Regions from separate parts of the Pseudoalteromonas sp. SR41-4 genome, predicted to be linked through region 2. Evidence: riboswitches for the same ligand, from Rfam matches in the RefSeq annotation. Region 2 holds a riboswitch; the other holds the start of a gene.
What was found. A riboswitch is a leader RNA that binds a small molecule or an ion and turns the genes downstream of it on or off. The one in region 2 is predicted to bind cobalamin.
Positions count from the first base shown of each region.

Region 1: linked by a shared signal. The riboswitch ahead of H5180_RS17945 (ABC transporter ATP-binding protein) and the one ahead of H5180_RS13855 (TonB-dependent receptor domain-containing protein) in region 2 are both predicted to bind cobalamin.

Region 1 is NZ_JACJEI010000027.1:251-15,713, forward strand. It holds rRNA gene rrf (5S ribosomal RNA) at 1-44, shown strand, start outside; gene H5180_RS17935 (FKBP-type peptidyl-prolyl cis-trans isomerase) at 261-689, shown strand; gene H5180_RS17940 (histidine phosphatase family protein) at 738-1,352, shown strand; cobalamin riboswitch at 1,393-1,518, shown strand; gene H5180_RS17945 (ABC transporter ATP-binding protein) at 1,604-2,440, shown strand; gene H5180_RS17950 (iron ABC transporter permease) at 2,427-3,422, shown strand; gene cobT (nicotinate-nucleotide--dimethylbenzimidazole phosphoribosyltransferase) at 3,427-4,491, shown strand; gene H5180_RS17960 (adenosylcobinamide-GDP ribazoletransferase) at 4,491-5,288, shown strand; gene cobU (bifunctional adenosylcobinamide kinase/adenosylcobinamide-phosphate guanylyltransferase) at 5,285-5,812, shown strand; gene H5180_RS17970 (cobyric acid synthase) at 5,812-7,314, shown strand; gene cobO (cob(I)yrinic acid a,c-diamide adenosyltransferase) at 7,298-7,897, shown strand; gene H5180_RS17980 (cobalamin-binding protein) at 7,897-8,754, shown strand; gene ung (uracil-DNA glycosylase) at 8,751-9,413, shown strand; gene H5180_RS17990 (DUF3545 family protein) at 9,523-9,711, opposite strand; gene tal (transaldolase) at 9,889-10,839, opposite strand; gene yaaA (peroxide stress protein YaaA) at 11,090-11,869, shown strand; gene H5180_RS18005 (mechanosensitive ion channel family protein) at 11,970-12,884, shown strand; gene H5180_RS18010 (DUF2059 domain-containing protein) at 13,074-13,553, shown strand; gene H5180_RS18015 (DUF1289 domain-containing protein) at 13,663-13,857, shown strand; partial or broken gene H5180_RS18020 (alpha-amylase family protein) at 14,161-15,463, shown strand, end outside.
Region 2 is NZ_JACJEI010000016.1:58,107-73,569, forward strand. It holds gene H5180_RS13820 (DUF1566 domain-containing protein) at 1-76, opposite strand, end outside; gene H5180_RS13825 (DUF1566 domain-containing protein) at 73-1,746, opposite strand; gene H5180_RS13830 (hypothetical protein) at 1,851-2,183, opposite strand; gene H5180_RS13835 (DUF2982 domain-containing protein) at 2,200-2,928, opposite strand; gene H5180_RS13840 (efflux RND transporter periplasmic adaptor subunit) at 3,175-4,227, shown strand; gene H5180_RS13845 (efflux RND transporter permease subunit) at 4,231-7,329, shown strand; gene msrA (peptide-methionine (S)-S-oxide reductase MsrA) at 7,480-8,016, shown strand; gene H5180_RS13855 (TonB-dependent receptor domain-containing protein) at 8,105-9,949, opposite strand; cobalamin riboswitch at 9,983-10,161, opposite strand; gene H5180_RS13860 (YajQ family cyclic di-GMP-binding protein) at 10,335-10,817, opposite strand; gene H5180_RS13865 (VanZ family protein) at 10,979-11,332, shown strand; gene H5180_RS13870 (ketopantoate reductase family protein) at 11,325-12,227, shown strand; gene thiI (tRNA uracil 4-sulfurtransferase ThiI) at 12,257-13,714, opposite strand; gene H5180_RS13880 (TetR/AcrR family transcriptional regulator) at 13,819-14,469, opposite strand; gene coaD (pantetheine-phosphate adenylyltransferase) at 14,720-15,202, shown strand; gene H5180_RS13890 (capsule assembly Wzi family protein) at 15,199-15,463, shown strand, end outside.

The sequences.
Region 1 (15,463 bases), on a different contig from region 2:
TGATAGTGTAGCATTTGCTATGTGAAAGTAGGACATTGCCAGGATCTAATTAAAGAAAGCCCGACTAGAAATAGTCGGGCTTTTTTACGTTTGCAGGAAAGTGATTTAGCAGTGAGATTATGCTGGCGGGCAAAGACAGCGCCAATCATTAAGATCATTTTATTGTTTTGAAAAACTCGCAAACTCACTATAAAACTTGCGTTTAGGCCTCTACCTATGCGATAAGATTATTATATTTATCATACAAATAGTGGGGCTTCATGGCACGTAAAAAAACAACTAAATCAAAAGGTTCATCAGGACTCAATCGTAAAAACAGTGAAAGCTTCATAGTTAAATTTAGTAATCATGCTGATACTCAACTGTGTGCTTCTGGTTTGATGTATAAAGTAATAGATGAGATCTCTGGTGTGCGAGTAACTGACACAGATACCGTGGTCATCAATCAGCGTATTATGCTTGCTGATGGCAGCGTAATAGCTGATAGTTATAAAGCTGGAATGCCTGAAGTATTTACCTTAGATGAGGCAATCGAAGGATTACGAGAAGGTATTTTATTGATGTCGGTTGGTTCTCGCTATGAATTTGTAATTCCTGCAGAGCTGGCGTGGGGACGCAAGGGGAATGGTGGAAAAATAGGAGCTAATGCCGTTCTACATTTTGATGTGCGCTTAATCCGTTTAGGATGACCATTATGCTATTGTTAAAAGTACTTTTCTTTAATGTAAGAGGGTTTTATGCCGCCATTTTCTAGTCGCGTTTATTTATTACGCCATGGCGAATTGATTGAGCAAGGAGTCTTGGCCGGACAGACAGATTTTTTACTCAGTGAACTTGGCCGTGCGCAATTACATCAAGCGTGCAATGAGCTAACTAATATTGAGCTTGTACAAAGTTCGACTTTGAAACGTTGTAGCGAATTTGCCAGATCTTTTAGCCATGCCCAGCAAATACCACTTTTTCTGACCGATCAGCTCCGAGAGTTTAATTTTGGTGATTGGGATGGCTGTAAATATGATGATTTGTGGCAACAGACGGATCCTCCTAGTCTTGGCGATTTTTGGCAAAGCCCTTGGCAAGTAACTCCTCCTCATGGCGAAAGTATGAGAGATTTTTATCAGCGAATAGCAACGTGGTGGCAAACGTTACTAATTGATATTGCAAGTAATCACACTCAAGCACAATTAGTTTTAACGCATGCCGGAGTGATCAAGCAACTATTAGGTATTATTTGTCAGTTACCAAAAGAGTCGAATCAGCAAAACATATTTTCAATCGGTTATGGGAAGCTTATTTGTATTGATATTTACATAGATGATAGCGATAAAGCATGGCCCAGAATTGTGTTTTAAAAGACTATTTTTAGCCGTCTAGAAAGATATTAATTGAAATATTTACTCACCCGCCCATAATAGAGCCTTATGTATTTTGGAATGGGGTGTAACTCCTCAACTGTTCCCGCAACTGTAAGTCGCAAGCGCGATAAGTCAGATACAAAATACGTTAATTTATTACCTATTGAGCGGGCTAACTCTTCTATTATCACCATGATCATAATGGTTTGTAGTGTATTGGGTTTAGCTATTGCTAGAGAGATAACACATTGCAAATACCAGCAGTAATTGATCCCCCTTTACTTGAAGTAGCTAATTTATCGTGGTCGGTGGCAAATACCGCCATTTTGCACGATATTAATTTTGCAATAAAACCAGGCCAGTTTATCGGTTTGTTAGGGCCTAATGGCGCAGGTAAATCAAGTTTATTGCGTTGTTTATACCGTTACACTAAACCAGTGTGCGGTGAGGTTATATTTGCAGGGAAAAATATTTGGCAGCTAAGTGCGGATGAATATGCCAAGCAGGTTGCTGTGGTGCTGCAAGAAACACCTTCGCAATTTAATCTATCGCTTTATGATGTAGTGAGTCTTGGCCTTACGCCGCATAAAAGCTTATTTAGTTCGACAACTAAAAATGATCAACAAATTATTTTTCAGGCGATTGAGCAAGTTGGCTTGAGCCATCATTTACAGCAATCGTTTGATTCCCTTTCCGGTGGCGAGAAGCAACGCGCATTGATAGCACGTTCAATTGTACAAAGCCCTCAATTATTAATTATGGACGAGCCTACCAGCCACTTAGATATTAAATATCAAATTCAATTAATGGAGTTGGCTAAATCGCTAAATGTAACGGTATTAGCGTCGTTCCATGATCTTAATCTTGCAGCCAGTATGTGTGATGAACTACTGGTGATAAAGCAAGGTAAGTTAGTTGCAACGGGTAGCCCAGAATACGTCATCACGGAAGAAATGCTTAGCGAAGTATTTGGTGTCTGTGCCGAAGTCTCGGCGCATCCACAGAGTAAACAATTAAATAAGGTCATTCCGCGTATTACCTATTTTTACGGCTATCAAGGTGGTGGCGTTGATGCAAAAAAATAATTATTTTGCAGTCAGCGTGGCGCTATTTTTTGCCTTGTCGAGCATTTTTATAGCACTTAGCTTTGGTGCTGCGGCCAGTAAATTTATTGATGTATACCACAGTATTATAGGTCAGGGAGATGACTCCTTTATAGCGCGGATCATATGGCAACTGCGAATGCCACGAACATTGTTGGCGTTTTTAGCTGGCTCTGGTCTAGCTATTGCTGGTTTAATTTTACAAACCGTAACCCGTAACCCGTTAGCCGATCCTTACTTATTTGGTATTTCATCGGGAGCCTCATTTGGTGTGGTATGTTTTATGACACTAACAGGAGTCAGCGCGGGAATAACAATGTCGGCCGCGGCATTTTTTGGTAGTTTATTGACTATGTTATTACTGGTTTTTATTGCCGGACGAGCAGGTCGCGGACAGGTTGAAAGCATGCTCTTGGCTGGGGTCGCTTTATCCTTTTTATTCAGTGCCTTTACCAGCTTACTTTTGTATTTTAGTGATCCACAGGCGATCACGGCTATTTTATTTTGGACGCTAGGCAGCTTTGCTCGCGCACAATGGTCAACGTTATGGTTACCCGCTTTAGTTATTATTAGTTGCACCGGGCTGATGATGGGTTTTCGTCGGCAACTAAATGCAATGTTACTAGGTGATGAAAGTGCTGCAACTTTAGGAATACCGGTACAGCGGTTTCGGTTATTAATGTTGGTATTGAGCTCATTGATCACTGCAGTGTTAGTTGCGATGTGTGGTGGTATTGGTTTTGTTGGTTTGATGATCCCGCATATAGTACGGTTTTTTGTGTCGCAAGGCACTATTACTGGTTTGATCATGACGGCTTTAGTTGGCGGTATATTTATGGTGTGGGTTGATGTGCTATCGCGTGTTTTACTTGCAAATCAAGAATTGCCAATCGGTGTTATTACTTCTGCAATAGGCAGTATTTTCTTTTTATCGTTACTTTATTTTCGCAAGCGAGAGAGTTAGTCAGATGTTTAATATACCCACAGTAACTAATCAATTTGGTCACCTCATCATTGATAAGATTAACCAAAAAACTAAACCGCTTGGTGCACTTGGACAGTTAGAACAATGTGCAATACAACTGGTTACTTTGTTTAGCCAAAAAGTGGCAAGCGAAGATGCTTTTAAAACCTTTGCACCTGCAATCAATAAGCCTACTTTGCTGGTATTTGCAGGAGATCATGGTGTTGCTGCACAAGGGGTATCGATAGCGCCCAGTGATGTCACCTCACAAATGGTAGCTAATTTTGTCAGCGGTGGTGCCGCTATTAATGTCTTTTGCCAACAGTTAGGTTGGCAATTAGAAGTGATTGATTGTGGTATTTTGCATCCAGTCACAGCGCCAAGTGTCCATAATTGCCGTCTAGGAAGTATAACAAAGCCACTTAATACAGACATGGCAATGAATACCGCGCAGGTACAGCAAGGCTTTAATAATGCTAAACTGCTGGTGCAACAGCTCAGTCATAGTGGTTGTAATACAATTGCCTTTGGCGAAATGGGCATAGGTAATACCACCAGTGCAGCAGCGATTATGGCAGCTATGCTGAATTTACCTGCACAGCAGTGTGTTGGCAAAGGCACGGGTGTTAGTGATGATATTGTTACGCGTAAAATAACAGTTGTAGAGCAAGCGCTGGTATTGCATCAGTTACATTTAGCAGATCCTATTTCACTACTTGCAGCGTTAGGTGGCTTTGAAATTGTGCATATTACGGGAGCTATGTTGGCTGCGGCTGAGCAAGGCATGGCTGTAGTAGTTGATGGCTTTATTTGTAGTGCTGCGGCAATGGCCGCAATTAATATTAACCCAGCAGTGAAAGATTATTTAATTTTTGCACATTGCTCAAATGAGCAAGGCCATCGACTGATGTTAAACGCACTCGATGTTAAGCCACTGCTGCAACTTGATTTACGCTTGGGTGAAGGCACTGGCGCTGCGTTAAGTTTACCATTATTGCAAGCCGCACTTGGTTTTTATAATCAGATGGCTAGTTTTGCTGATGCTGGTGTTAAGCAGGTTGTCAGTTAATGCCTAACCCAGAGGCAAATAAAGTAACGCAATGGCAGTTACTGTTATTAGCAATTAGCTTTTTAACCCGGCTACCGGTGCAGTTGCGCTTTAATGTAAGCGGTGCTCATTTAAATCAAGCAAGTCGCTATTTTGCTTTAGTGGGTTTACTGCTTGGTGGATTATTAGCACTCAGCTACGGCGTTTTTCAATTACTGTTACCAGCATCAATAAGTGTATTACTAATGATGGCGGTCGGGTTGTTATTAACAGGCGCATTTCATGAAGATGGCTGGGCCGATGTATGGGATGGTTTTGGCGGTGGTTGGCAGGTGTCGCAAAAGCTTGCCATTATGAAAGATAGTCGTCTTGGTACTTATGGTGCAGCGGCATTATTTATTATGCTGCTGGTTAAATTTCAAAGCCTACTCTTTCTTAGTGAGTCATTGATTACTGTATTGAGTGCAATTGTTATCGGGCAATGTGTAAGCCGAGTTGTGGCAACCAGTTTAATTATGGGGATGGAGTATGTAAGTGAGGATGCGACTTCAAAAGTAAAGCCGCTTGCTATGCACCTATCGGTCACTAGTTTAGTTACGTTACTTGTAACCGCCGCTACTTTACTGGTTAGCTTGATTGCTGTTGGTGTATTGTTATGGCAAACCGTATTCATTCTTGTAGCAGTATTACTGATCCTAAGAGTCATTTTGATCCGCTGGTTTAAACAGCAGTTAGGTGGTTACACTGGCGATTGTTTAGGTGCGGCGCAGCAGCTAAGTGAAATTGCCATTTACTTAACTTTCGTGAGTGTATTATGAACGCTAACCACACATTTATTTTAGGCGGCGCACGCAGTGGAAAAAGCCGCTTTGCTGAACAGCTTGCACAGCAAAGCAATAAAAGCGTTATTTACCTCGCAACGGCGCAAGCCCACGATACTGAAATGCAAGATCGTATAGTCCATCATCAACAACAGCGCCCTGTAGATTGGCCGTTAGTTGAGGAGCCAATTGCATTGGCTGAGGCGTTACAAACACACAGCAGCAAAGATAACTGTATTTTAGTTGATTGCTTAACCTTATGGTTAAGTAACTGTTTATGTCACGCCACAAGTGATTGTTGGGATGAACAGAAATCAGCACTACTAAATACCCTTGAAAATTTACCGGGGCAAGTGATTTTTGTCAGTAACGAAGTTGGCCACGGTATTGTGCCTCTGGGCGAGCTAAGCCGCCGGTTTGTAGATGAATCAGGCTGGTTACATCAAGCCATTGCCGCAAAAGCTGCGCGAGTTGAATTTATAATGGCAGGTCTTGCCTTAACACTGAAAGGGCAGTCATGATGAAAACATTAATGGTACAAGGTACGACTTCTGATGCAGGGAAAAGTACTTTAGTTGCAGCATTGTGCCGGGTATTTGTTGAACGCGGGATCAAAGTTGCTCCATTCAAACCGCAAAATATGGCCTTAAACAGCGCTGTAACAGAAGATGGCGGCGAAATAGGTCGTGCGCAAGCACTTCAGGCGATTGCAGCTAAAGTGGTGCCACGGGTTGATTTTAACCCCATTTTACTCAAGCCCAATAGTGATACTGGCGCTCAAGTGATAATTCACGGTAAAGCCATTAGTAATATGGAAGCAGGTGCTTATCATGATTATAAAAAAGTCGCGATGGATGCGGTACTGGCTTCGCAACAGCGTTTAAGCGAAGAGTTTGAGCTACTGGTAGTTGAAGGTGCGGGCAGTCCGGCTGAAATTAATCTACGTGCGGGTGATATTGCTAATATGGGTTACGCCGAAGCGGTTGATTGCCCCGTGATCATTATTGCAGATATAGATAAAGGCGGTGTGTTTGCGCATTTGGTCGGTACTCTTGCGCTATTAAGCGAGTCAGAACAAGCCCGAGTAAAAGGCTTTGTGATCAACCGTTTTCGTGGCGATATAGGCTTATTGCAAGGTGGCCTTGATTGGCTTGAAGAGTACACCGGTAAACCAGTTTTAGGGGTGTTGCCGTATTTACATGATCTCGCCCTCGATGCTGAAGACGCGGTAGCGATAGATAATCAAGTAAGCCAAGCAAAAATAAAAATCGCAGTATTGCTACTTCCTCATATTAGTAACCACACTGATTTTGATGCGCTGCGTTTAAACCCGCAAATTGACATTAATTACATTCGCCATACTCAAGCAATTCCACACGTTGATCTGATCATCATTCCTGGCAGTAAAAATGTTATTAATGATTTAGCCTTTTTAAACAATGAAGGCTGGGGCGAGCAGATTCAGCGTCACTTGCGTTATGGCGGTAAGTTATTAGGTATTTGCGGAGGTTTGCAAATGCTCGGCACAGATATTTATGACCCTGAGGGTGTGGAATCAAGTAAAACACACTGTAAAGCTTTAGGGCTTGCTGATTTTGCCACTCACTTAGGGCAGCATAAAGTACTAACTCAAGCTGCTGGTGTGATCCATCTTGGCGGTCAACAAGCAAAAGTCGCAGGCTATGAAATACACGCTGGTTGCAGCGCTGGCCCAGCATTTAAAAAGCCTTTTTTACAATTTACTCAGCATCCACAGCATGTTAGGCAAGATGGCTTTATATCAGATGATGATTGTATAGCAGGTACTTACTTACATGGCTTATTTGATAGCAGTGCAGCTACGCAACTAATACTGGATTGGGTATTGCCAAATAGTGGTATTACCCAATTAATAGATATAGACACACATCGCGAGCAGCAATTAACGCGCTTAGCCACGATGTGTAAAGAACATTTAGATTTAGACAAAATAACGCAAATTTACCAAAACTGGGAAGGAGTTAATCATGAGCGACACGCATAACGACAAGCACCAACAACGCCAACAAAAAGTAAAAGATAAAGTTGATGAGCGTATAGCCGCAGCACAAACTGAGAAAGGTGTTTTTCAGGTGATCACCGGTAACGGTAAAGGTAAATCAACCTCAGGGTTTGGCACGGTAACACGTTGTGTAGGCCATGGCATGAAAGCTGCTGTGTGCCAGTTTATTAAAGGTACTTGGCCGTGTGGTGAGCGTAATGTATTGCAAGGCGCAGGGGTTGAATTTGCCATTATGAACACAGGTTTTACCTGGGAGACGCAAAATAAAGAATCAGATACCGCAGCGGCGCAAGCGACTTGGCAAGAAGCAAAACGTATGTTGGCTGACGAATCAATTAATTTAGTATTACTTGATGAAATTACTTATATGATCACCTACGGCTACATTGATTTAGACGAAGCACTCGAAGTGATCGCTAATCGTCCGCCAATGCAATCTTTAATTATTACTGGCCGTGGTGCGCATCGCAAGTTAACTGACTTAGCTGATACTGTTAGTGAAGTGCGCAATGTTAAGCATGCATTTGATGCTGGTGTTAAAGCGCAAATAGGATTTGATTATTAATGGCTACGCTTAGGCTTGTACTCGTTTTATCGCTGGCTCTGTGCTGCTTTAAGCTCGTGGCTGATCCTAACAAGCAGCAATTAAGAATTATCGCCTTGGCCCCGCATATTGTTGAAAACCTGTATACCATCGGCGCTGGTGAGCAAATCGTGGGAACCGTGGAATATGCTGATTTCCCTGCTGCGGCCAATGATATCCCACGTATCGGTGGTCACCAAGGTATTCAAATAGAAAAGCTACTGGCCCTCAAACCTGATTTAGTTTTAGCATGGAAAACGGGTAGCAAAGCTGAGGATTTAGCACGTATTAAAAGTTTTGGTATTGATATAATTTACAGTGACGCCAGTGAAGTAGATAAAGTACCCAATGAACTGCGCCGTTTAGGTGAGCTTACTGGACGTGAGCAATCAGCCGAGCAAGCCGCACTTGAATTTGAGCAAAAAATTGCTGTAATCAAAGCCAAGCAGCAAGGTAAAAGTAAGGTCGCGGTATTTTACCAGCTATGGGCAGAACCGATGATGACGGTGGGTAAAAATACCTGGATCAATCAGTTAATCGAAATTTGCCAAGGTCGTAATGTATTTGCTAGCAGCCGAACTGATTACCCTCTGATAAGTATTGAAAATGTGATCGTGGCAAAACCAGAGATAATTATATTGCCTAATGAGAAGTCACAAGCGCAGCAAACTGTGATTGATTGGACACAATGGCCCGAAGTACCCGCGGTAAAGCACCACCAGTTTATTAGCGTCAATGCTGATTTACTACACCGTTTTACCACGCGTATGTTGGATGGTCTTGCTGATATGTGTACTAAAATAGATGATTCACGCGTTGCAATTAAGGAGGCACAATGAGTGATTGGCAAGACTTTTTAAAAACCGAATGTGCAAAAACTTATATGCAGCAGACGTTGGATACAGTTGCTCAAAAGCGCAGCGAAGGTATTGCTGTATATCCGCCAGAGCAGTATGTATTTAGTGCATTTGATGCAACACCGTTAAGTAATATAAAAGTGGTTATTTTAGGACAAGATCCTTACCACGGCGAAGGACAAGCACATGGTTTGTGTTTTTCGGTATTACCAGAGGTTGGTAAACTTCCCCCCTCATTAAAAAATATCTATAAAGAGCTGGCTACAGATATCGATGGTTTTCGCGTGCCTACGCACGGTTATTTACAACGCTGGGCAGAGCAAGGGGTGTTTTTACTTAATACCGTACTGACTGTTGAGCAAGGCCAAGCCCATTCCCATAAACACTTAGGTTGGGAGCAGTTTACCGATAAGGTTATTGCCCATATTAATCAACACTGTGAAGGTGTGGTATTTATTTTATGGGGTGCTCACGCACAAAAGAAAGGTAAAGGCATTGATAGTACGCGTCACCATATTTTAAATGGCCCGCACCCATCGCCGTTGTCTGCGCATCGTGGCTTCTTTGGTTGCCAGCATTTTTCCGCAACCAATCAGTTATTAACACAGCAAGGGCAAACAGCGATCGATTGGCAAGTTTAGGAATTGTAGATGCTAGGTTATCCTGCGCAGAATATACGTTAACTGATATAAACAAAGGCCCTTACTTTATCGGTAAGGGCCTTTTAGTTGGTTAGTAGCTATTGCGAAATTAAAAATCTAATTCATCAATCGCAATATTGTCTGTAAAAAAGTCTAGTTCCTGTAGTTCTTTACGTAAACGTTGCTTGTCTTTTAAAGCTTCGATTTCGCGCCATTTTCTCTTTTTATTTTTTTGAGAGGTCTTTCTTGTTGTATCAGGACCTTCTAATATCTCTAAAATATCGTCTAGGCTATCCATGAACTTCTCCTATTGAATTTTTTGAACCTCGAAAATACCTATACCACAGGCCACACTAAAATAGAATAAAAAAGTGACATTTATGTTACAGGTAAGTGATAAATTAATGAATAGAGATTATTTTCAGGCATAAAAAAACGCCGCAAATGCGACGTTTAATTTAAACGATAAAAGCGATTACATTGCTTTAAAACGTGCTTCTAGTTGCTCTTGTGCATCAGCAAAAGAACGAATACCTTCAGCTAGTTTTTCTGTCGCCATGGCATCTTGATTATGTAACCAACGGAACTGAGCTTCAGTTAGTGGTGCCGGTTTAGGCTCTTTAGCAATATCACTTTCAAGTAAATACTCCTGTGCACCTTCAAGGTTGCCTAGCTCTTCTAAAAGGTTAGGACTGATGGTTAGTTTATCGCAACCAGTTAGTGCGATGATTTCACCGGTGTTACGGAAACTTGCGCCCATAACAACCGTTTTATAATCATGGCGCTTATAAAATTCAAAAATACTGCGTACTGATTGCACGCCTGGATCTTGTAATGGATCGGTTGGTTTTTCTAAGCCGTTAGCAACGTGCCAATCTAAAATACGGCCAACAAATGGTGAAATCAAAAATACGTTAGCATCTGCACAAGCACGGGCTTGAGCATCACTAAATAGCAGCGTTAAGTTACACTTAGTACCTTCTTTTTCAAGTTGCTCTGCGGCTTTAATACCTTCCCACGTTGAGGCAACTTTGATTAAGATTTTATCTTTGCTCACACCTTCTTTTTCATAAAGGCTTAGTAATGTGTGTGCTTTAGCAATTGTTGCTTGAGTATCAAATGATAAACGCGCATCAACTTCTGTTGAAATATAACCCGGCACAATGTCACTGATCTCTTTACCTAGTAATACAGCAAAGTAGTCACAGGCTAGTTCTAATTGTTTAGCAGCGTCTTGCTCGGTTTCTTTAGCATAACTCCACGCTTTATCTAAATACGGCTTATAGGCTTCAATTTCACTGGCTTTTAATAGCAATGAAGGGTTAGTTGTTGCATCTTCCGGTTGGTGTTTTTTAATCGCTTCAATATCACCAGTGTCGGCCACGATAGATGAATGTTGTTTGAGCCTTTGTAGAGCTGAAGTCATTTGCTTTCCTCATTCCAAGCAAGTTAAAAGAAAATCTACTGTAACTACCTTATACTGCAGCACTGTGACAGCGCTTAATAGGTCTTATGTCCGTATCAGTGAAGAACGAAGGTGCATAGCATAATTTGCTGTGCTAATAAGGTAGGTATCATACCAATCAATTCTAACTAATTGATATAAACAAAACGTGCTTTTCGTTTCATTTAATGTTGAAATTGACATTAAATAATTTCCAAGTCAATAGCTAACTATGATCACTGTTATTTCACCTGCAAAAAATTTAGATTTCGAGAGCCAAGCAAGCACTGATAAATTCACGCAACCTGAGTTACTTGAGCACAGCGAAGAGTTGATGACGGTGTGCCGCGAATTAACGCCGGCACAAATTGGCAGTTTAATGAAAATTAGCGATAAGCTTGCAGGCCTTAATGCTGCGCGCTTTAGTGAATGGTCGCAACCGTTTACTACCGACAACGCTAAACAAGCTGTGATGGCTTTTAATGGCGATGTATATGGTGGTTTAGATGCAAACAGCTTAACTGCCGGGCAACTTGATTACGCGCAAAGTCACCTACGTATTTTGTCAGGCCTTTACGGATTATTAAAACCACTTGATTTAATGCAAGCGTATCGCTTAGAAATGGGCACTAAGCTTGATAACAGCCGTGGTAAAAACCTCTATGAATTTTGGGGCAGTATTATTGCTGATAAACTAAATAGCGTACTCGCTGAGCAAGATAGCCAATATCTAGTAAATTTAGCATCAAACGAGTATTTTAAAGCGGTTGATAAAAAAGCCTTAAACGCGCAAATCATTACTCCACACTTTAAAGACTGTAAAAACGGCCAATATAAAATTATCAGCTTTTATGCAAAAAAAGCGCGCGGCTTGATGGCTCGCTACATTATTGAGAATCAAGTTACCCAGTTAAGCGATTTAAAAAAGTTTACTGTTGATGGTTACTACTACAGTAGCGAAGCGACCCAAAAAGAGCTGGAGCCAGTATTTCTAAGAGATGAACAAAACTAGTTATTAATCTGTTTAAAAGCCATGCAATGCATGGCTTTTTAGTTTTGGCGCTTATTTTGCAATAACCTGACACTATTTATAAAATAATCAAGGTTAAGCAATGCTAAAAATACCTTCTATCAGCGATGCCGAAAAACTTATTGAAGAAAAACTCGGTGGCTGGTTTGATGTCGTAATAAGTCATATACCTAATTTTATAGTGGCGGTGATCATCGCCATTGTTTTCTCAATTCTCGCGCGTTTTTTAGGTTCGATGATGCGCAATGTTTTACGCCGCTCGTTAGACTCCCAACAAATTGCAGACTTAATGGCATCGATATTCAAGATGATAGTACTGTGTGTTGGGTTATTTGTTGCCCTCGATTTTATAGGGCTAAAAGGCACTGTAACGTCATTACTGGCTGGTGCTGGGATTGTTGGTCTAGCAATTGGTTTTGCCTTTCAAGATATGACAGAGAACCTAATCGCTGGTATTGCTATGGGTATTCGCAAACCGTTTAAAACAGGCGATGTTATAAAAACCGATGATGTGTTTGGCAATGTGCGCTCAATAAATTTGCGCAACACGCTCATCGAAAACTTTTATGGGCAATTGATTTTAGTGCCTAACAAAATACTTTTTCGTAATGTATTACGTAATTACAGTACCTTAGGTGTACGCCGCATTGAAGTGCCGGTGGGCATTTCATATGGTGATGACCCAGAGCTGGCAGCTGAGGTGATAGTTAAAAAAATCAATGAATTTGATTTTGTAATTAAACAAGACGAAACCGCTGTTTATGCTGAAGGGTTTGGCGACAGTAGTGTCAACTTACTGGTGTGGTTTTGGATAAAATACCCCGGCGAGGCAGACTTTATGACCGTACGCCATAAAGCAATTGTGGCAGTCAAACAAGCGCTAAGTGACGCTGATATTAGTATTCCATTCCCAATTCGCACCCTTGATTTTGGTATTAAAGGCGGTGAAAAACTCGATGCGATGATCACTGAAAAGCGCCAGCACTCAGAACAATAAATGGTTCTAGGCTTATTATATCAACAGGTAATATTTACCTGTTGATAGTGCTAATTTACACAAATTTACAGCTGGTAATACAGTTGTTGATTTGCGCATATTTACCAGTATTAAGTTTTCTACTGATAGACAGCAACAATAAGAGTAAGATAAGTGCATGTTTATTTATCCCTGTATAAGGAAATTACAATGAAAAAACTCCTATCAATATGTGCGTTTTCACTATTAATATTAACCAACCTCAGTTATGCAGAAGAGCAAGCAACCAGTCCAGTTGAAAGAATGTTCTCAGTAATGGACATGGATAAGCAGATGACCGGTGGTTTTGAAGCTATGTTGCCGGTTATTGAGCAAATGGCGGCACAGTTAAAATTGGATGCAGCGGCGAAAGAAGAGCTGAAAAATATTTACCGAGATTGGTTTAAGTATGATTTTGATCAGCAAGCAATTTTAGCTGAATTGGTTGAAGTCTACTCAGAGAATTTCACTGACAAAGAAATCAATGAGTTAACCGCCTTTTATGAAACACCCACAGGGCAAAAATTTCTAGCTAAATCACCAGAATTGATGCAAATAGGTGCGCAGTTAGGTATGCAAGAAGGGCAGTTAAAACAAGGCCTACTGCTTGAAAGACTGCAACCATTTATGGCGAAGCATCAAAACAAGTAAAAGGCAGTGGTCATAGTTTAGTTATCGCTAGCCGATTATCTACTGCACTTATTAGACACGAGCTAAAACTAAGGCTAGTGTCTAATAAGTAAAGTCGAAGGTAAAATTAATGAATAACATTAAAGTGAGCAATGAAGAACCAAGTAGCCCATGTATTCGGCATTGTTGTTTGGATAAAAACGATACCTGTATCGGTTGCTTTAGAACCCTTGATGAAATTCTCGCGTGGCACAGTGCAAGCCCTGCACAAAAGCTGCAGGTTCTTAATGAATGCCAAAATCGCAAAAACGCGCAACATAAATAATCACTTTGTAGAGCAAACTGCAGTCTGAAAAAGCTAACCCCAAACTTCAAGATTTCGTAATAAAGATAAAACCGTATACTAGTTTTTACCGCTCTGTACTGCCCGTTAATAAACACTCCAACACACAAAGAATAAGTTAGCGATACACTCGTGCCACTGCATTTGGCTAAGCATCCATAATCGATGGTGTTTTTGAATTTTTGATTGCATACGTATTCAATTTCCATTTTGTGAGAACCTCTCCATTGTTAATTTTTTGTAAATTCAGAATGCCTATTACTTGACAACACAACGGAACACACAATGAAAATTAAAAAAATAGTAACCACTATTGGGCTAAGCATTGCCCTAAGTGCTACGTCGATTGCAAATGCAACACCAACAACATTCGTCCATCTATTTGAATGGAACTGGCAAGATGTAGCCCTCGAATGTGAACAATACCTAGGACCTAAAGGCTATGCAGCGGTACAGGTATCGCCGCCTAATGAACATATACAAGGCAGCCAATGGTGGACGCGTTATCAACCTGTCAGTTACCTATTGCAAAGCCGAGGCGGTAACCGCGAGCAGTTTATTGATATGGTTAATCGCTGTAATGCCGCTGGCGTTGATATTTATGTAGATACTTTAATCAATCATATGGCTGCAGGCAGTGGTACAGGTACCGCTGGTAATACCTATGGTAATAAATAATACCCAATTTATAGCCCACAAGACTTTCACACCAGTTGCACCATTAATGGCTCTGACTACGGCAACGATCGTTACCGAGTACAAAACTGTGAGTTAGTTGGACTAGCAGATTTAGATACCGCTGCAACGTATGTCCAAAACACATTAGCGGCTTACATTAATGAATTACAAGCCATTGGTGTTAAGGGGTTTCGGTTTGATGCCTCTAAACATGTTGCAGCCAGTGATATTCAAAGTTTAATGGCGAAAGTGAATGGCTCGCCAGTGGTCTTTCAAGAAGTAATTGATCAAGGTGGCGAGGCTGTTGGTGCCTCTGAGTATTTAGCGTCAGGTTTAGTTACGGAGTTTAAATACAGCACTGAACTTGGCAATACCTTTAGAAATGGCTCGCTCGCATGGTTAAGTAATTTTGGTGAAGGGTGGGGGTTTATGCCAAGTGCATCAGCTGTAGTATTTGTAGATAATCATGATAATCAACGCGGTCATGGTGGTGCCGGTAATGTAATTACCTTTGAAGATGGCCGCTTGTACGACTTAGCAAACGTATTTATGTTGGCTTACCCGTATGGTTATCCAAAAGTAATGTCTAGTTACGACTATCATGGTGACACAGATGCTGGTGGTCCAAGCGTACCTGTGCATAATAACGGTAATTTAGAATGCTTTGCGAGTAATTGGCAATGTGAGCATCGTTGGGCATACATTGCAGGTGGCGTAGATTTTAGAAATAATACGGCTGATAACTGGGCAACAACCAATTGGTGGGATAATACTAACAATCAAATAGCCTTTGGTAGAGGAAGTTCAGGTCATGTTGCCATTAATAAAGAAGGCTCAACACTCAATACTACCGTGCAAACAGATATGGCTCCAGGGCAATACTGTAACGTGCTAAAAGGAGCGCTGACTA
Region 2 (15,463 bases):
TCACACCAGTGTAGCAAGTCTGCACAGCCATCACGGCAGGACTAAGTAGCAGTAAGCCAACTAATAATGATTTCATTGCGATGCTCCTGCAGTTCTAACCAAGCGCACAAAGGCGGTATTACCTTTTGGATAAGCCAGATCATTGCCGTTACTCATATCAAAAACATACGCTTGCGATAAACTGGTACCATCGGCCGAAGTTTGTGAGGTCCAATAAATTAGTCCATCCTCTAATAAGTTGCTATTAGGCGTATTAGGAAAATAATTCTCATCAAGTAATATTGATTGTCCATGCTTGCCATAATTAAGTAGCGTTAATAACTCTGTGTAAGTAGGCACTCGCCAGTTGGTACCACCACAATAATCGAGTGTATTGACGGCATTAATATACACCTGCAAATTACAGTTACTACTACTTGGGCAAGTACTATTCGGTGTCCCTTGTACACTCCCCGTTTGTACGCCATCGCCACTATTTAAATACCATGTGTAGTGATTTTGACCTTCACGCAACGCCGTATTTGGCAAAGTGCCTGTATTAGGGCTTTTTACTTCCCAAATCAAACCCGTTACGTTATCGCGAATACAACTAAAGTTGCTTGCAGAATCACTCAGTTCATCTGCGAACTCATTTAATTTAGTAAAATCAAAAGCCAATTCACCTTTACCGACTTTTTCTATATGTGTAGTTGCGACGCTGTCACGACCCAAAACAGCATCTTGGCGAGGAAAGTCAGGGCTCGTACAGGCTATTTCTTGGGTGTTGTTGTAACATTTATCCATACCGGTATCATTGAGCAAACCAAGCGGTTTTGATTTAACCACGATATTGACGGTGTCTGTATCTGTGCGCCCTTTGCTATCAGTCACGGTTACTTCAAAGGTATGCGTGTTAACCGCTTCGGTCGCTGGTGCAGTAAAAGAGGTAATGCATTGTTGCTGATTATCAAGTATTGCATTGCCAGATATTTGTTGCCAATAGCATTTAAAGGTGTCTGTTACTGTTTCTGAACCTGTAGCATCTAAGGTCACTTTTTCCAGCTCAATAGCACTCTGATCAATACCAGCATTGGCAATAATCACATCGCTGGTTTTATTTAAGGTATGTGAATATTGCGTGCTTGCTTCTCCCCCCTCATCATCGACAACTGTTAACAGCCAAGTGATCTGCGTGTTGGTATCAAGTAACGGATGAGTGAAACTAATTGTTGCATTACTATTACTATCTACAGCAAGCGTTGGTCCTGCAATTTGTTGCCAGTTATAGCTATTAATTTGGCCATTTTCATCCGGATCAACTGAGCTGGCACCACTTAAGGTAATTGTATCTTTATAATCAGAAGGCAGTGTTTCGGGTGAAGTTTGAGTAACAATAACCTGAGGAAGCTGATTATTTGACTCAATTTCGATCAGTAAGTCATCACTTACTAATTGACCATCTGTGGTTTGATAACTAACACGCAATAATAATTCGCTGTTTGCTTTAATATCGGGGGCGGTAATTGTTTGTAGTGCACCATCAAGGGGGAAACTGTCAATAATTGGTCCACTTACTCGCTGCCACGTAAAAGTACCATCAACAGGCGAACCTTTGGCTTCAATAGTAAATTCACTTTTTTCAATAATGCGCTGATCATCGCCAGCAAAAACGGATGCTGCAACCACGGGATTATCGTTGCCGCCTCCGCCGCCACCGCATGCTGTCAATACAGCTAATAACGGTAAAACTATCAAGGGGGATTTCATGCACTGATTCCTCATTTAAAACTGAAATTACATAGCCTTAATGTTAATAGCCACGCCAATCAATAAATTAAGCAACAACAATGCCAGATACAAAAGAGAGGATGTTATAAATAGCTATCTTGGTGAATACGGACAAATAACTTTGTGCCTATTTTACTATAATCTATCTTATACTCACGGCCATCTAACGCCTGAATAAACAGTAAACGCTTCTCTTCACCAAATACGTCTACACTGCCAACATAGACCATTTCTAAATAGCGTTCTTTAGCTTCACGACGGTTTTTTGGCAACTCTTCTTTGAATGGTTCTAAACCATGTTGAGTTACCTTTATTTTTGGGTGCACTTCAGAATTCACGATCACTAAATCGAGTTTTTTATCTTTATGGATTATGGTATTTCTGCCACTTTTAATAAAAGATCTATCTTGACTCATCGCTTCATCCTACTAACTAACGCCTATTTTCAGGCGTCTTACTCTCTAATTGAGATTCAATAAATACTACTGGGTTATTCCGCCATGCATTTAAGCTGTGGCTAAAATCCCAAATACTTCTATCCAATACACTTGCTGGTAACAGTAAGTCATATCCTGTTAATTGTCGTAGATGTCGCATTCTATTAGCAAACATGGCTATAAGGCCATTAAAACTGCGACCATTCACAGAAGTGTAATGATTATCCTCAACTGACCATTCTGATGGGCAATTGCCATTTTTGCAATGTTTTTGAATTACTTGCATAAATAAATGTCGTTGTTCGATCAATAATTTACCTGCAATTCTTGGTCCTAGTTGTAATAAAAATTCATCGGTGTCGTTAAGTTTGATACCTACAGCATTTAACTCAAGTTGCTCAAGTTCTTGTTCTACTTTAGGAATACCACTGTAATTTAGATTTTCTTGCTTAACACACCAGCAGCCATACTTATGCTGGTAAGTAAGCTCCTTTTCTGTAATAACTAAACTGTAAAATGGCTCTTGGGTTTTTAAAAACCCAACAAAAATGGCAGCCAAACATAAACTCACCAAGAAAATTTCGAAAATGCTAATTTCGTCGGGCCGCAGTAAATTAACTAGCATTATAAATAAAAGCCCAACCGCACCGACAGTGAGAGTTTCAATACCATTGCGCGCACCTTGCGCACGCAATTTCAAAACAGCGTTTTTGCGTTTAACCATAACGATAAAAAACAATATAAAAAGCGTACATAATTATAGCCCAAATTATCAATTTACGTATTTTCATACAACGCGGACATTTGCTCGTTAACTTCATAACTCTCTCACACACAAACATAAAATGGGAACAAAATGAAAAACAACTGAACTTTTACGCCTAACCGACAGATTTATGAGATACGCGGCCGCCAATTCACGCTGTAATTTTGTACACTAGAGGCAATTAATTCTCCGGTATTTTTAACAATGTATGCAAAGCAATCTGGCAAAGCGCTCTTTCCATTTATTATTACTCTACTTTTGGGGCTATGTGTTTATCTTTATTTACCAAGCAGCCAAGGTGAGCAATCTGACTTCACAGTTAATGCAACGCAAGTAACCGCTCACACTGTTGCAAGTGAAGAAAATGCTGTCCTCATTGAGGCTATCGGCAGTGCCCGCGCTAATCAAGCAATTTATATACAAAGCGCACAAAATGATTACGTAACTGACATTTATTTCAAAGACGGTGATTTAGTCAGTAAAGGTCAAAAGCTCGTACAATTGCAATCGCAGCAAGAAGAGCTCACTGTTAAAGAGCTGGCAATCAACTTACGCGAAGAAAAACGTCAACTTGAACGCTTAACAGAGCTTTCTCGCTCACAAGCAACTGCAAAGTCATTACTCGAAGAGCAACTTTCTCGCGTTGATGCAACCGAAGCTCAGCTTGAAAACGCCAAAACAAAATTATCTGAAATGACTATTATCGCGCCTTTTTCAGGTATTTTAGGTAAGCGTCAGATCTCAGTAGGTGCGTATGTAAATAACAGCACAATTATTACAAGCTTAGATGATATAAGCATTATTAAAGTCGATTTTAAAGTCCCAGAAAAATACCTTGCGCAATTAAACGTTGGCATGAAAGTAATGACCCAAAATGATGCTTACCCTGAAAAAACCTTCACCGGTAAAGTAACGCACGTTAGTGCTCGGATTGATTCAATCACCCGCAGTGTTGAAGTCACAGCAAGCTTCGCGAATAAAAGTGGTTTATTACGCCCTGGCATGTTGCTCAAGACCGCGTTACAACTTAGCTCGAATCAAGCGATGATGGTGCCAGAGAAAGCGGTGATCCCACAACAAGATAAACATTATGTTTTTCAAATTGAAGACGGAATAGCCACTAAAGTAGAGGTTCACGTTGCAGGTCGTCACAATGGTTGGGTTGCCATTGATGAAGGTATTAGTAATGGGCAACAAATTGTTACTGAAGGAATTATTAAAATTCGCTCAGGCAGCAAAGTTACTGTGAAGGGGTAAACTGTGAAAATTACTGATACCAGTGTCAAACGTCCCGTTTTTGCAATTGTAATTAACCTACTGTTACTAACCTTTGGCTTAGTGGCTTTTTCGATGTTACCGCTGCGCGAATATCCTGATATTGAATCACCCATAGTCAGTGTAAGCACTGAATATACGGGAGCGTCAGCCGAGATCATTGAAACAAAAATTACCCAAGTGCTGGAAAACCGTATTTCCGGTATTGAAGGCATTAAAAGCATTAATTCATCAAGTAGAAATGGCCGCTCAAATATTACCATTGAGTTTAATATCAGCCGTGATATTGATGCCGCATCAAACGATGTCCGTGAACGTGTAGCGCGCGCACTTGATAGTCTACCTGAGCAAGTACGCCCGCCAGAAGTATCTAAATCTAACAGTGATGAAAGCCCTATTGCATGGTTTTTACTCAATAGCGACACAATGGATTCATTGCAACTGTCTGATTATGCACAGCGCTTTATTGTCGACCGTTTAGCTGTGGTAGATGGTGTTTCCAATGTACGTGTTGGTGGTGAACGTAAATATGCCATGAAAATTTGGCTCAACCGCCAAGCAATGGCTGCTCGTGGCATAACCAGTAGTGACATAGAAAACACCCTACGAACTGAAAATGTTGAGCTACCTGCAGGTGAGATAGAATCTATCGACCGTGACTTTACAGTTCGAACAGCGCGTAGTTACAAAGAGCAGCGTGATTTTCAAAACCTAGTAATTAAACGTGGCGACGATGGTTACTTAGTTCGTCTTGGTGAAGTCGCTGATGTAAAATTAGAAGCCGCTGACGATGAAAGCTTATTCCGAGGTAATGGCCGCAATATGGTTGGCCTTGGTATTGTTAAACAAGCTAAAGCGAATACACTTACCGTGGTTGATAATGCCCGTGCTGAACTTGAAAAAATCAAACGCAACCTGCCAGAAGGCACCACTATTCAAGACAGCTACGACTCGTCAATATTCATTAAAGAATCAATTAACGAGGTTTACAGAACCTTGGCTATTTCTATGGCCTTGGTGGTATTAATTATCTTCTTATTTTTAGGGAACATTCGCGCCACCTTGATCCCAGCGGTAACAGTCCCAGTTGCGCTGGTCGGTAGCTTTATGTTCTTATTGGCGATGGGTTACTCAATTAACTTATTGACACTACTGGCGCTGGTGCTAGCAATTGGCTTGGTTGTTGATGACGCGATTGTAATGCTAGAAAACATTCACCGGCGTATCGAACTGGGCGAACCTGCCCTACTAGCCGCTTATCGTGGCGCCCGTGAGGTTGGCTTTGCAATTATTGCCACCACCTTAGTGCTGATCTCGGTGTTTGTCCCCTTGGTATTTATGGATGGCCGTATCGGCGCATTATTTACCGAGTTTGCGATGGCCGTCAGCGCCGCGGTATTCTTCTCAAGCATTACCGCATTAACACTCTCGCCAGCGTTGTGTTCATTAGTACTTAAACCATCCTCAAAAGAGAGTAAATTCAGCCAATGGATGGACCGTATCTTTAGTAAGATTGAGCAAAGTTATAAAAACTCTTTACGCTCAAATATGACGCGTTCAGGTGGTTTAACAATCACCCTACTGCTGGCTGGTTTTGTTAGTTATTTACTGTTCCAACAAATTCCTTCAGAACTTACGCCAAAAGAAGACCGTGGTACTTTCTTTATCATGATGAGTGGCCCTGAAGGGGCAAGTTATGAAAATAACGCCGCCAACATGGCAAAAATTGAAGAACGTTTAATGCCTTATTCCGAAGCGGGCGAACTAAGTCGAGTGCTGGTACGCGTTCCTGGCTGGGGTGGCAGCGGTGGTGTGGCAATTGTTGGTATGGCAGACTGGGATGAACGTAAACGTTCAACTTGGGAAGTAATGGATGAGATCAGTGCAAAAATGACTGAAGTCACCGATGTGCGCGCGTTTGCTATTATGCGCCGTGGTATTGGTGGCGGTGGCTCATCACGGCCCATTGAGTTTGTCCTGCAAGGTAATGATTATGCACAATTAGCTGATTGGCGAGACCGGATCATTGAACGTGCAGAGAAAAACCCAGGACTGGTGCGTATTGACCATGACTACAAAGAAACCTTCCCGCAGTTTTTGATCAGTATCGATAAAAACAAAGCGGCGGATTTAGGGATTTCAGTTTCGGATGTTGGCCGCACCCTTGAAACCATGTTAGGCCAACGCCGTGTTACCACCTTTATTGACCGTGGTGAAGAGTACGATGTGATCTTAAAAGGCACTAAAGCTGACTTTGCTGATCCTACCGATATATCAAATATTTACTTAAAATCACGCAGTGATGAACTGGTTCCTCTAGATAGCTTAATTAGCTTAAAAGAAGAAGCCACTGCATCAAGGCTAAATCGTTACAACCGAATGCGTGCTATTACTTTGAGCGCTAACCTCGCCGATGGTTATACCCTTGAAGAAGCGCTTAACTTTTTAAATAAAGTGGCAATGGAAGAAAACGAAATTGATGGCGCCATTGATTATAAAGGTGAATCGCAATTATATTATGAAGGTGCCTCAGCGATGACGTATGTTTTCATTCTAGCGCTTACTGTTACCTTCTTAGTTTTAGCCGCTCAGTTTGAAAGCTTTATGCACCCCTTTGTGATCATGCTCACTGTGCCACTGGGTTTGATGGGCGCAATGTTTGGTTTATGGGTTGCAGGACTAACCATAAACATTTACAGCCAAATAGGCATTGTAATGCTGATTGGTCTTAGTGCTAAGAACGGTATATTGATTGTCGAATTTACCAATCAATTGCGCGATAAAGGCGTAGAGTTTAGTGAAGCTATTTTACAAGCAGCAACCCAAAGATTGCGACCAATTATTATGACCTCTTTGACTACGGTAATGAGTGCGGTGCCACTAGTGCTAGCCTCAGGCCCTGGTGCAGAGAGCCGTATGGTAATTGGTGTAGTGGTGTTTACTGGTGTTATTGTCGCAACCATACTTACGCTATTTGTTGTTCCTGCGGCGTACTATGCGCTGGCTCGCAATACTCAGTCTCCTGAGTTTTTACAACAAAAGCTCAACCAACAAGAAGCTGAAAGGCCGCTAAAAGAGCTTTAATCTCATCGTAGCGTTGCAAACCCATAGCAACGCTACTTTTCACTTCAACACACTTCCCTGCCGTAATTAAATGAAATAATAAACCTCCTTGCTCGTTCTTCTGTTACGCTAGATAATCCGTGTAATTTAACAGCTTTAAGGAACAACTAAATGAGTATAACAAATGAAACTGCAACATTTGGTGGTGGCTGCTTTTGGTGTATTGATGCCGCGTTTAGGCGCGTGAAAGGCGTTTTACAAGTAAGCTCTGGCTATACTGGCGGCGAAACAACTGAGCCTACGTATAAACAAATTTGCACTGGCCTCACCGGCCACGCAGAGGTTGTACAGATTAAGTTTGACAGTAGCCAGATAAGCTATGAGACCTTACTGGCGATGTTTTTTACCCTGCATGATGCCACTCAGCTAAACCGCCAAGGTAATGATATAGGCACCCAATATCGAAGTGTGATTTATTATCATGATAGCGAGCAGCAAGCGCAAACTAATCAATATATTGCAAAATTACAAAGCCAAATACGCGAAGATATCGTCACTGAAGTTAGCCCTGCAACCACTTACTACCCAGCAGAGCAGTATCACCAAGACTACTACAACGAAAACCCTGAGCAACGCTATTGCAGTTTATTGATAGCACCTAAGCTGAAAAAGTTTGAGAAAGACTATAAACAGTTTTTAGTAAACTAAGCAAAGTGCTAAATAAGCATTTTCATCTGAATATAAAAAAGCCCGACAAACAAAAGTGTCGGGCTTTTTTATTTAAGCTAGAACGAGATCAGAGCTGGTAACTTACGCCAACAAAGAAGCGACGGTCAACTGTATTGTAGTAAAACACTTCGCCAGTTGCATAATCCATACTTGAGTCAACCGCGTTGTATTGCTTATCAAATAAGTTTTCAACACGAGCAGAAAATGAAAGCGCACTGTTAAATTGATAATTTGCAGTTAAGTTCCATAACGTATAAGAACTAAGCTCTGTTACTTTACCTTGACGATCACTACGGTACTGCATATCAAAACCGGCATCAAAATCGCCCCACTGCTTCGCAACAGACCAGTTCACAGTACGTGGTGAAACATAAGTTTGTGCTACACCCGTTTCGGTATTTTCAGCATTTAAATAAGTAAAATTAAACTGATTATCAAAACCAAGTACTGTTTTGGCCAAGCTAAACTCAACACCCTCATGGCGTGCTTCATTTATATTTTCTGGCTGCCATTTACCAGCTGCATTAGGTGCCCATGCAATTAGGTTTTCAATATTATTTCTGAATATTGATATATCAAGCTTTGCCTGAGAAAAGTCTAAACTCAAACCTAACTCTTGGTTAGTTGATGTCTCTGGTGCTAAATTTGGATTACCTGGAGATAAAGGGTCAGGAAAATAAAGATCATTAAATGTTGGCGCTTTAAAGCCCGTGCTTTGGCTCAATCGAAGTGTTGCACGCTTATTTAAGTGATAACCAACAGCTGCGGCGTAAGTTGTTTCATTACCAAACTGCTCATCATCATCTAAACGCAATGCTAAATTTGCAATGAATTTATTATCATCAAAATAGCCCCCAAGAAATGCAGCTTTAGCTACTTTGCTATCCGCTAGATAAGCCTTACCATTAGTAAATATTTCATCTTTATACCAATTAAGCCCGCCATTAACGGTTAAAACTTGGCTTGCATTATAACTGCCGTGGTAATCAAATTGTTTACGTTTTGTTTTATAACTATTAGTAATAATCGCACCAGTGTAATCATAGCCTTTGTTGTCAGAATCGTCGGTTGCAATAGCAACATTAATTGAGTGCTTATGATCGGTAAAGGATTTATCCCAATCCAGCCCTAGCTGATAATTTTCAAATTCATTATTTTCTACGATACTATCAATAGGCGAGAAAGCATTGTCGTATTGTGCATTACCTTCACTGTATTGACCCAGCGCTTTAAGCTCACCTAACAGCTCATCTGCATAGCGAATATTAAATCCTAAATTTTTGTTCTCATAACCATCTTCATCCGATGCTACGCCTTGCAATACGTCAAAGCCATCCGTTTTTTCAAACCCAGCATTAAACGACGCTTTAACAGCATCAACTACCGTTGTACCTGCGACTTGATAATTTTGATAAGCATCAGTACCAAATGTTGCATCTAGGCTGACGGATTCCTTTGTACGAGTAATAATATTGATCACACCAGCGAGCGCGTCAGACCCATAAACTGCAGCACGAGAGCCTTTAACAATTTCAATGCGCTCTATTGAATTAAGAGGAATATTACTAATTGATTTATAACCAAGGGTTGCAGAGCCCGTACGTACGCCATCAATCAAAATAAGTGTATGTCGCGAGCTTGAACCGCGAAGTGACACGCCAGAACTTTGCCCAAAGCCACCATTGGAATTTATTTGAAAACCAACTTGGGTTGCTAGTAAACTCGGTAAATCACGGACATTACTTGTTTCAATATCACTGCGCTCAATAACAGTTACACTGGCAAGTACATCAGTAATTGATTGTTCAAATTTATTAGCGGTTACCGTCAGGCGTTCTATTGATTGCTCTGCAGACACAGAAAAAGACAACGCAGCGGCAATTGCTACGCATAGAGTAGATTTGTTTAACATGATATCCCCTGACCCGCGCCCACCGCACAAGTGATAGTAAATTGACTTCAAGGCCGGTCTCCGGACTTAACATAACTTGCTAATAAATTTAGCTAAAAGTATGTATCACCGTTGCGGGGGCAGTGTTGGACTTCGTTTATATCCTATAAACGCCACCAACTTCCCGATTATCTTGCTTTACTTAATCAACAACCTTGAAAAGTAACCACAAGCACCTTGAAAATAGGTCGCTATTGTGATTATTTTAAGCACAAAAGTCAATGGACGGCTATACATCTAAACACTCTAGGTTCTAGGAATAATCATAAGTTCTAAACTAAAAAAGCCAAACTACATTGCTGCAATTTGGCTTTTTCTAGCACCTAGAAACCTAGCTCCTAGCTTTCTAATCTCTAAAGTTTTTAAATTGAAATGGCTGCCCTAAATCGGCACTGCGCACTACTTGCATGGCTTCTTGTAGGTCATCACGCTTTTTACCCGTTACACGTACTTCTTCGCCTTGGATCGCGGCTTGTACTTTTACTTTAGAGTCTTTAATGGCTTTAACGACTTTTTTAGCCATATCTTTTTCGATACCTTGCTTTAGCGCAACATTACGGTAAACATTTTTTCCCGCACGTGAAATATCTTGCAGCTCTAAACTTGATACGTCCATACCGCGTTTTGATATTTTGCTCGCTAAAATATCAAACAACTGCATAACCTGTGAATCAGCTTCTGCTTTTAGTTTAATGGTTTTATCATTAAGCTCTATTGACGCATCAACGCCTCTAAAGTCAAAGCGAGTTTCAAGTTCACGGTTAGCGTTATCAACAGCATTTTTTGCTTCGTTCATTTCGACTTCCGAAACAATGTCAAATGAAGGCATAAGTCTCTCCTAACAAGATATTTTTAATTCAAATTTATATTGTCGATAATTATACTATATAAATTTTATAAATCTTTACACTTTTCTATGCTTTGTTCAGGTGCGATACGAAATTTGTTTGATATACTGCGGTTCTATTTTTAAACGATTTAGGATTTTTCGTGACTCGGCGTGTTTATCAAACTCTATTTTTAATCAGTATTCTGGTATTTACCTTTTTGTTTGCCCGCGATTTTAGGGGCGTTGGGGTATCGTCACTGCCTCATCTAGATAAGTTAGTGCATTTTATTATTTTCTTTGTTCTGGCAGCCGTCATGGTCAGAGCGTTCAAGCTACCTGTATTCGTTCACCTCGTGTTATTAGCATTTTATGGCATCGCTATTGAGCTAATGCAAAGCACAATCCCTTATCGTAGCGCATCTGTTGCTGATGTTGTTGCTGACTTTTCTGGGGCTGCTAGTTTCTTTTTGTTGTTCGGTATTTATTCTCGTTTTAAAAAGAATCAAAATGGCTAATATATTCGTCGTTGGCGATGGTGCCATTGGGCTGCTCTATAGCCATTATTTGAGTCAACAGCACAGGGTTACCCTACTTACCAAGCATGCTATTGACGAACCTCGTTTTTATCAACAAGCAAACGCGCCAAAACAAGCAATTAATTGCCAACTGACAAACCTGACTCAATTATCTGAGCACGGCCAAGTCGATGTTGTTATTTTTACTGTTAAAGCATATCAAGTTGCCACCGCATTTAGGCAACTAAAGCCTTTTTTAAGCGCTCAATGCCAATTGATTTTATCTCACAATGGCATGGGTAATGTAGATGAAATAAATAGCGAACTTACAAAACAACAAGGACTATATTTTTTAACAACACGTTTAGCGGGCTACAAAGATGCACCTTTTAGTGTGTTGCATACTGGTATCGGGAGCAGCATTTTAGGTGATTGTAACCAGCAAGCAAAAACACAACTCGCTGAAGTTAAAAATCTACTAAACGCTATTCCTGAATTAACAACCACAAATAATATACAACAATTACGCTTTGAAAAATTACTCGTTAATATTGCTATTAATCCACTCAGTGCGCTGCACAATGTGAAAAATGGCGCACTGACTGCACCACAGTTTAGTGGCATAATTTTAAATATCTTAAACGAAGCGTGTACCGTAGCAAATAAACTAGGTATTAATGTGCGACTTGCTGAAGCATTAGCGAACGCCTATCAAGTGATGAGTGATACCAAAAACAATTACTCATCAATGCATCAAGATGTCGCCCATAATCGCATCACAGAAATTGACGCGATGTGCGGTTATATTTGCCAAAAAGGTAATCAACTAGGTATTAATACCCCTCACAATCAATCTTTACTCGATGCTATCAGACATAAAAAAAGCGCGATTTAACTCGCGCTTGTTATTAATAACTATCAACCTTACGGGCGATAAACTTTAACATTGGCAAAGCCATTTTCATGTAAAATAAGCGCCTGTAGCTGACTCATTACACCTTTAGTGCAATATAAGTAGTAGTCTTTGTCTTGCGGTAGGTCTGCAAATTTGGTCGCTAAGCGGAAAAATGGCAAATGCACAACTTCTATCCCATCAATTTCAAGCGGTGCTGCATCTTCTTCTTCCGGCGAGCGAATATCAACAACAACTGCATCAGCTGGTAAATCAGAAACTGACTCTGCCTCTTTTAGCTCTTGTTTAGCTTCGACGTCAATGTCACGAATATCCATAATACGTGCGTTTTCAATAACAGTATTGAGCACATCAAAATCAAACTTTTGCTCTTCAGCTTCTACTACGGCAATTTTAGCTTTAACTGTAGGCTTTTTAGAAATCACACCACAGTATTCCGGCATAGTTTCGGCCATTTCTGCGGTGCCGATTTTACGAGCGATGTTTATAATTTCTTGTTTGTCGTGTTGGATCAGCGGGCGTAATATAAGCGTTTCGGTAACACGGTCAATCACACTTAAGTTGGCTAATGTTTGACTTGAAACTTGGCCTAGACTCTCACCGGTAACAAGCGCTTGAATCCCCATTTTTTCAGCTATTTGGCTGCCTGCACGCATCATCATACGTTTGAGAACTACACCCATTTGACTGTTTTCAACATTTTCTAAAATTTCGGCAACAACGGGCTCAAAGTCAACACTGATAAATTTAACTTTATGGGTTGAGCTAAACTGCTTCCAGATATAGTAGCTGGCTTGTTTAACTCCAATCTCGTGCGCTGCACCACCTAAATTGAAGAACAAAAAGTGCGTACGAGCGCCTTTACGGATCATTTGATAACTAGCAACGCCCGAGTCAAATCCACCTGACATTAACGACAAGACATCTTCTTGCGTTGGTAATGGGAAACCGGCCATACCATGATGAGTGTGCGTTACTACGTAAGCTTTATCATCTTTAATTTCAAGGCGAATAGTTACTTCAGGATTTTTCAGTCTTACGCTGGCGCCATCGACGTGTTGATTTAACCCACCACCCACATAACGCTCTACATCGGTAGAAGTAAAATCATGCTTACCTTGGCGTTTACAACGCACACAGAATGTTTTGCCAACAACAGTGTGACCAACCATATCTAGCGCTTTTTCGTAAATATCGTGCAGGTTTTCGTAGTTAGTTTCGGTCACTTCAATAAACTGCACGATACCTGGGATCCGTTGTAAGCCATCGATAAAATCAATACGCATTTGCGCGTCATCTAATTTAGTTACGACGGATATATTGTCCCAGTTATTTTGTACTTGTACTTTTTCGTCAAGCTTGCGTAATACAATTTTAATGTTGTTCTCTAACAACTTAGTAAAACGTTTTCGCACAGAACGGCTTTTAATGGCTATTTCAGGATGGAGTTTGACGATAAATTTAAGCATAGTTTACTCGTTAGACAATATTTAGGATTCACGCACCCACGTGTTGGGCGCGGGATTATAACAAAAAATCTAACGTCTAGGAAATAAACAACCGCTGCGTTTAATTAAACGGCACCTGCCTGTGCCGCTAATTTACTGTATTTTTCGCGTAACAAGTTAATTTTTGGGATGCTTTGCTCTGTACCAAATGCTTTAAAAAGTGCTAACACTTTTAAGATACCATTATAAATATCTTGCTGAATTAACTCACCGCTTAACCGTCTAGCTTTAATGTAAGGAGTCCAAAAACTGACAGTAATTTTTAGCATGTGAGCAAGCTCAACAGCATCTTCATCGTCAATTGCGATCATACCAACTTCACGCAGGCCAATTACAATTTCGCGCACTTGGCTTAACAAAGCTGCTTGGAACTCAATATAGTCTTTTTTCAGTACTTCGTCGCGAGATAAAATATCACCCAAATTGTCATAGAAAAAATGAAAACGCCACATCAACTCAAACAAAGCATCAAGATACCCAGTTAAGTGTGTCAGTGCTTCATCCTGCTTTTCCATTGGCACAAACTGAGTGTGCAAATGCTTACTATATAATGCAAAAATATGGCGAATAATGTCTTCTTTATTTTTAAAGTGATAATAAAGATTACCGGGACTGATGCCCATGTGAGAAGCGATATGATTGGTTGTTATCGCGCGCTCGCCATGTTGGTTAAATAGCATTATGCTAGTTGTAATTATTTTATCCTTGGTACTCATATCCTGCGACTCTGATTATTTTTATTAGAGTAAATGACCATAATTCACTCAGTATTATTAGCCGCGCAGTATATACAAATATAATCCAATAAAATACTACCTTGAAAATTTCTAATCCATAATTCGTAGTTATTGTTTCTTATTGAAATAAACTCATTTACAAATGAAAATATGCAGTCGCAATTTGCAGGCTGATCTGGACAACAAAGACTGTTAATATAACCCTCAAAATAACACTAAGATGATATTTATGAAAGTCACCGCAATTTACCCTGGTACCTTTGATCCATTAACCAATGGACACACAGATCTGATCCAGCGGGCAGCTAAAATGTTTGATACTGTAATTGTTGCAGTTGCTCACAACCCTAGTAAAAAACCCTGCTTTAGCCTTGATGAGCGGGTAGCAATTGCCAATAGTTTACTCACTCATTTAGATAACGTCAGTGTTATTGGCTTTTCTGGATTATTAGCTGATTTAGCACGCGATCATAGTGCGAATGTGTTGATCCGCGGTATTCGTGCTGTGTCTGACTTTGATTATGAGTTTCAGCTTGCCAATATGAATCGTCGTTTAAATCCTGATTTAGAGAGTGTTTTTTTAACCCCAGCTGAAAAAAACTCATTTATCTCTTCAACCCTCGTTAAAGAAGTCGCCCGTCATAAAGGCGATGTCAGTGAGTTTGTACACCCTATTGTAGTAAAAGCATTGCAGGAAAAGTTACACGGATGAAGTTAAATATCTATTTAAGCGCCTTAATTGCCATTGCTACACCGGCGTTTGCAACACCTTGGATTGAAAGTGACGACCCTTTATTACGCGCTTCAATTGAAATGCTCTTTAACCAAGGTGTGATTAAACAACCGATCAATAGTTATCCCCTAATGTGGCAAGGTATTGCCAGAGATTTAAGTACAATTGAAAGCAGCAGTTTATCAACACAGAGTCAATTTGCTTATCAACACGTAAAACATGCCTTAAATAGAGCTAAAC